DNA from 2 places in the Azorhizobium sp. AG788 genome. Region 1 is predicted to be linked to the other one. Evidence: predicted binding sites of a transcription regulator. Region 1 holds the regulator's gene; the other holds the start of a gene.
The links. Region 1 encodes PhoB, which activates phosphate uptake and scavenging genes when phosphate is short. Its sites were predicted from a motif close to TGTCATNNANCTGTCAT; they were not measured.
Positions count from the first base shown of each region.

Region 2: DFO45_RS13125 (cycloisomerase) is a predicted target of PhoB. The motif match lies at 2,013-2,029, and genes of this name have one in related genera.

Region 1 covers NZ_SOBM01000001.1:181,619-184,821, reverse strand. The annotation lists gene DFO45_RS00880 (GcrA family cell cycle regulator) at 37-564, shown strand; gene DFO45_RS00875 (hypothetical protein) at 668-976, opposite strand; gene DFO45_RS00870 (hypothetical protein) at 1,087-1,425, opposite strand; gene phoB (phosphate regulon transcriptional regulator PhoB) at 1,491-2,192, opposite strand; gene phoU (phosphate signaling complex protein PhoU) at 2,199-2,927, opposite strand; gene pstB (phosphate ABC transporter ATP-binding protein PstB) at 2,948-3,203, opposite strand, start outside.
Region 2 covers NZ_SOBM01000004.1:516,356-519,558, forward strand. The annotation lists gene DFO45_RS13115 (cyclic nucleotide-gated ion channel) at 1-562, shown strand, start outside; gene DFO45_RS13120 (NADP-dependent isocitrate dehydrogenase) at 618-1,832, opposite strand; gene DFO45_RS13125 (cycloisomerase) at 2,094-2,993, shown strand; gene DFO45_RS13130 (RNA methyltransferase) at 3,133-3,203, shown strand, end outside.

The DNA of each region.
Region 1 (3,203 bases):
GCCGGGGATTCGATGAGGCAGCCAAGGAGGCGAGCGATGAGCTGGAACGACGAGCGCGTCGAACTCTTGAAAAAGCTCTGGAGCGAAGGACTGTCGGCCAGCCAGATCGCGGCTGAACTCGGCGGGATCACGCGTAATGCCGTGATCGGCAAGGTTCACCGTCTCGGCCTGTCGGGCCGGGCAAAGGCTCCGGCCGTCGCGGCCCGTCCGCGCAAGGCCGCCCGTCCCGAGGCGCCCGCACCGCGCCCCCAGGCCCCGACCCGTCCGGCGACCATCGGCAACACCGCCCTCGCCCCGGCCTTCGAGGAACTGGTGGAGACCGCTCCGGCGCCCGCGCCGGAGGCTCAGCCCTCCGCCAACATCGTGCCGATGGGCCAGCGCTGCACGATCATGAATCTCACGGAAGCCACCTGCCGCTGGCCGGTGGGCGAACCGGGGACGGACGCCTTCTATTTCTGCGGCGGACGCAGCCTTCCCGGGATGCCCTACTGCACCACCCATGCCCGGATGGCCTACCAGCCGGTCCAGGATCGCCGGCGGGACCGCCGGGTGGCCCGTCTCTGATCTGTCCTGACCCAGCCCCGCTCCGGCGGGGCTTCGGTTTTCAGGGGCCTTATGACCGTCGAAGACGATGCCCGGCGCGGATGACACGCCGGGCGCGCATCCGTCAGCGCCGGTCCCGCGTCGGATCGTAGCAGGTATAGCCCACGAAGCACTGCGGATTGTCGCGGGTCGGCACCCAGGCCGGGTTGGTCTGCTGGTCCATGGGGCAATAGGCCCCGCTCACCACATAGCGGTCGTAAACCAGCTGAGATGTGGCGAGCACCACGGCACCCTGCTGGCGCACCATGCCGGTGGCCTGCGCACAGCTCATCTTGCGGCTGTCCGGCAGCCCCTGCGCAAGCGCCGCCCCGGAGGCGACGACGGCACCGGCCAGCAGAACCGGCGCCAGAACAGCGCGCGACCAGTTGTTCATGATCCTTAACTCCCGCAGCCGCGTTCGGCGCGGCCCCTTGTGGCGTTCGCCACCGTCTCCGGCGACCGCTCCAACATAGGCTCAGCCGCGGCCTGCTGCCAGCGGGCGGCTCACCAGCCCCAGCCCCAGCGCCAGTCTCCCTTGGCGGGGTCGTAGCAGGTGTAGCCGATGAAGCATTGCGGATTGTCGCGCGTCGGCTCGAAGGCCGGCCGCAGCGCCTGCTGCGGCATGCAGAAGCGCAAATCGCTCACATAGCGGTCGAAGGTGGTCGCGGAGGTGTCGAGCACGATGCCGCCGGCCCGGGCGACCAGCCGCGCCGCCTGGTCGCAGGTCATGGCGCGCGTGTTGGGCCGCGCCTGTGCGCCGGTGGACGCGAAGGGAGGCAACAGCGCCAGGGCGAGGGCCGCCGCCTTCAGGCAACGACCCGACATGCGCACCACACCTGCCATGCTCAGCCTCCCTCGCGCCACCCACGCGGCCATCGGACGGCAGATGGCGTGGCGCACCGCGCCCCTCAATGGGCGCGGGCGAACATTTCGTTGAAGGAATAGCCGGCGCCGCGCACGGTGCGGATGGGATCGGGCTGGCGGCCGCGATTGATCGCCTTGCGCAGGCGGCCCACATGCACGTCCACGGTGCGCTCGTCGATATAGACGTCCTGGCCCCACACGCCGTCGAGCAACTGCTCGCGGGAGAAGACGCGGCCGGGGCTCTGCATCAGGAATTCGAGCAGGCGGAACTCGGTCGGACCGAGATGCACCTCGCGGCCCGAGCGGTGGACCCGATGGGTCTCGCGGTCGAGCTCGATGTCGCCGGCCCGCAGCAGGGTCGCCACATGCTCGGGCTTGGCCCGGCGCAGCAGCGCCCGCACGCGCGCCAGCAATTCCGGCACGGAGAAGGGCTTCACCACATAATCGTCGGCGCCGGTGGCAAGGCCGCGCACCCGCTCGGTCTCTTCGCCACGGGCGGTCAGCATGATGACGGGCAGGCGCTCCGTCTCCGGCCGCGTGCGCAGCCGGCGACAGAGCTCGATGCCCGAAAGGCCTGGCAGCATCCAGTCGAGGATGACGAGATCGGGCACGCTCTCGCGCAGCCGCGTCTCGGCTTCATCACCCCGCCCCACATTGTCGACGGCGTAACCCTCGCTCTCGAGGTTGTACCGCAGGAGGAGCGTCAGCGGCTCCTCGTCCTCGATGATCAGAATGCGCGCAGGCACGTTGGCTTACCCCTGAAGGGTGCGGGTGGGGAAGGTCACCGTGGTCTCGCTGGACGCGTCCGCCTTCGGACGATCGTCGGAGAGCATGTTGCCGGTGACCATGTAATAGACGGTCTCGGCCACATTGGTGGCATGGTCGCCGATGCGCTCGATGTTCTTGGCACAGAACAGGAGGTGCGTGCACACGGAGATGTTGCGCGGATCTTCCATCATGTAGGTGAGGAGTTCGCGGAACAGCGAGGTGTACATGGTGTCGACGCTGGCATCCTTGCGCCACACCTCGAGCGCCTTGGCCTCGTCGCGGCCGGCATAGGCGTCCAGCACTTCCTTGAGCTGCTCAAGCACGAGGTCGGTCATGTGCTCGACGCCGCGCACCAGCTTCTGCGGGTGGTATTCGCCCTCGATGGCCAGCACGCGCTTGCCGACGTTCTTGGCGAGGTCACCGATGCGCTCCAGATCGTTGGAGATGCGCAGGGTGGCCACGATGTCCCGCAGGTCGCTGGCCATGGGCTGGCGCTTGGCGATGACCAGCACCGCCTTTTCCTCGATGTCGCGCTGCATGTGGTCGATGGCAGCGTCCATCACCACCACGCGCTGGGCGGCGGTGCCGTCCCGGCGGATCAGGGCGCCGACGGAATCGGCCACCAGACGCTCGGCCTGGCCGCCCATCTCGACGATCTTGCGGCCCAGTTCCTTCAGCTCGGCATCGAAAGAGGAAACAGTATGTTCAGGCATCAAAACCTCCCCGTGCCGCGTCAGCCGAACCGGCCAGTGATGTAGTCGCGCGTCTTGATCTCCTTCGGATTGGTGAAGATCACGTCCGAGGGGCCGACCTCCACCAGTTCGCCGAGGTAGAAGAACGCCGTGCGGTCGGCGCAGCGCGCCGCCTGCTGCATGTTATGGGTCACGATGACGATCGTGAATTCCTGCTTCAGCTCGTCGATCAGATCCTCGATCTTCGAGGTGGAGATCGGATCGAGCGCCGAGGTGGGCTCGTCCAGCAGGATGACT
Region 2 (3,203 bases), on a different contig from region 1:
CGCGGCCGCCACCATGCTCTGCGGCCTCATCATGCTGGCGCTCCCCGTGGGCATCATCGCCTCGTCCTTCGCGGACGTGATCCGGCGGCGGGACTTCGTCGTGACCTGGGGGATGGTCGCGCGCGTGCCGCTGTTTGCGGACCTCGATGCCGCCGGCATCGGCGAGATCCTGCGCATCCTCTCCTCCCACACGGCCCAGCCCGGCGAGATCCTGGCGCGGCGGGGCGACCCGGCCCGCTCGATGTATTTCATTCTCTCCGGCGAGGTGCAGGTGGAACTGGAAGAAGGCATCGTGCTCTTGGGAGAGGGGCAGTTCTTCGGCGAGATGGCGCTGCTCTCCCGCACGGTGCGGAGCGGCACCATCCGCTGCCTCACCCGCACCCAGCTGCTCATCCTCGACGGTCGCGACCTTGAGGACCTGATGGCGCGCCGTCCGGAAATCCGCAAGCGCATCGATGATCTTCGGGGCACGCGCACGCTGCATCCGCTGAAGCCGCGTGGCGACATCCTCTCCGAGGAAATGGGCGACGCCCAGAACGACGACGGCCCGCGCCGCTCCTGACGAGCGAGGCGGGCCGCGGGAAAGGACCGGGCGCCGGTAAGGGCGCCCGGCGGCATCAGGCCGCGAGGGCCTTTGCGAGGTTCTCGGACACCTTGTCGAGGAAGCCCGTGGTGGACAGCCACTTCTGGTCGGCGCCGACCAGCAGGGCGAGATCCTTGGTCATGTCGCCGGCTTCCACCGTATCGACGCAGACCTTCTCGAGCGTGTCGGCGAAGCGCTTCAGTTCGTCATTGCCGTCGAGCTTGGCGCGGTGCGCGAGGCCACGGGTCCAGGCGAAGATGGAGGCGATGGAGTTGGTGGAGGTCTCCTTGCCCTTCTGGTGCTCGCGGTAGTGGCGGGTCACCGTGCCGTGAGCGGCTTCGGCCTCGACAGTCTGGCCATCGGGAGTCATCAGCACGGAGGTCATCAGGCCGAGCGAGCCGAAGCCCTGGGCCACGATGTCCGACTGCACGTCGCCGTCGTAGTTCTTGCAGGCCCACACATAGCCACCGGACCACTTGAGGGCGGAAGCGACCATGTCGTCGATCAGGCGGTGCTCATAGGTGAGCTTGCGCTTCTCGAACTCGGCCTTGAACTCGGCGTCATAGACTTCCTGGAAGATGTCCTTGAAGCGGCCGTCATAGGCCTTCAGGATCGTGTTCTTCGTGGAGAGATAGACCGGATAGTTCCGCATCAGGCCGTAGTTCAGCGAGGCGCGGGCGAAATCGCGGATCGACTCGTCCAGGTTGTACATGGACAGGGCAACGCCGGCGCCCGGGAACTTGTAGACTTCCTTCTCGATCTTCGTGCCGTCCTCGCCCACGAAGGAGATGGTCAGCGTGCCCTTGCCGGGCACCTTGAAGTCGGTGGCGCGATACTGGTCGCCGAAGGCATGGCGACCGACCACGATCGGCTGCGTCCAGCCCGGCACGAGGCGCGGCACGTTCTTGCAGATGATCGGCTCACGGAAGATCACGCCGCCGAGGATGTTGCGGATCGTGCCGTTCGGCGACTTCCACATTTCCTTGAGGTTGAATTCCTTCACGCGGGCTTCGTCGGGAGTAATCGTGGCGCACTTGACGCCCACGCCGTGCTTCTTGATGGCGTTCGCCGCGTCGATCGTGACCTGATCGTTGGTCGCGTCGCGGTTCTCGACCGAAAGGTCGTAATACTCGAGGTCGATATCAAGGTAGGGGTGGATCAGCTTGTCCTTGATATACTGCCAGATGATCCGCGTCATCTCATCGCCGTCGAGCTCGACGACCGGATTTGCGACCTTGATCTTCGCCATGGGTGACACCTCACGCGGATTCGTATCGTAATGGGGCCTCAGCGCCGGTCCACGCAGCCAGGCGCCGGTGTGCGCGTGATACTCCGATGCCGGCCCGAGCGGAAGAAGGGCATTGCGCCGACTTTAGGACAAGGTTTTCAGCCGGGCGGGCCGAGACGGCCTGTGGGAATGGGCGAGGGGTGTCGCGCGCCCGTCACAGCCGCTTGATAGGGGGGCGCCGGATCGAAGCCTTGCGGGGCGCCGCCCCGACCGGAGCCCGCCATGACCGTCCGCCCCGTTCTGACCATCCGCCCCGTTCCGACCGTGCGACCCGCGAGCGCAATGGCCCGCCGTGCCGGCGCCGGCCTTGCGCTCGCCCTCGTTCTGGCCACGCCCGCCGCCTCGGCGCAGGAACTGCGCCCCGCCGCCCAGACCATCGCCCGCTTCGAGGTGCCGGAGGCCCGGCAGGCCGTGGCGGTGACAGACCGTTATGCCTATGCCATCGACAACCGCATCATCGTCAAGCTGGACAAGGCGACCGGCAAGCCCCTGGCCAAATGGGAGGGGCCGAAGGCCGGCCCCATCATCCACATGGACAGCGGCGTGGTGCGCGACGGCAAGCTCTACACCGCCCACTCCAATTATCCCGACTGGCCGATGACCAGCTCCATCGAGGTCTGGGATGCGGAAAGCCTGAAGCATCTGGAAAGCCACAGCTTCGGCATCGAGCGGGGCTCGCTCACCTGGCTGGATCGCGATCCACAGGGCCGCTGGTGGGGCGCCTTCGCCAACTACAATCGCGTGTTCGACAAGAGCCCGCTCGCCTACGGCAACAAGTACGCAACGCAGGTTGTGCGCTTCAATCCGGACTGGAGCATCGCCGAGGCCTTCGTCTATCCCGATGCGCTGGTGGCGAAGTTCCAGGACATGAGCAATTCCGGCGGCGCCTTCGGGCCGGACGGGCGGCTCTACATCACCGGCCACGACAATGCGGAGCTTTACGTGGTGGCGCCGCCCGAGATGGGCTCGGTGATGCGCTGGCAGGAGACCATCCCGCTGGAGATTGCCGGCCAGGGCTTTGCCTTCGACCCTTCAGATCCCGGCGTGGTGTGGGGCATCATCCGCGGCAAGACCGCCGCCAGCAGCCTCATCACCGTGAGCCGCCTGCCCGCGCGGCCCTGAGGCGGCGTGCCGGAACCGGCGAGGGCACGAGGCGGCTTTGCTCCATCCGGTTCCGGCTCTATGACGGGCGCATGTCTGAGCACGTTCTTTCTTCCATGCCGCCCGCTGTCCCTTACCCGTCCTGCCGGGGAGGGCGCTGATGCCCGGCGCCGGAACCGACAGCACGAAGCCCTGGATCGCCGGCGGGCCGGTGGTGATCCTCGTCGAGCC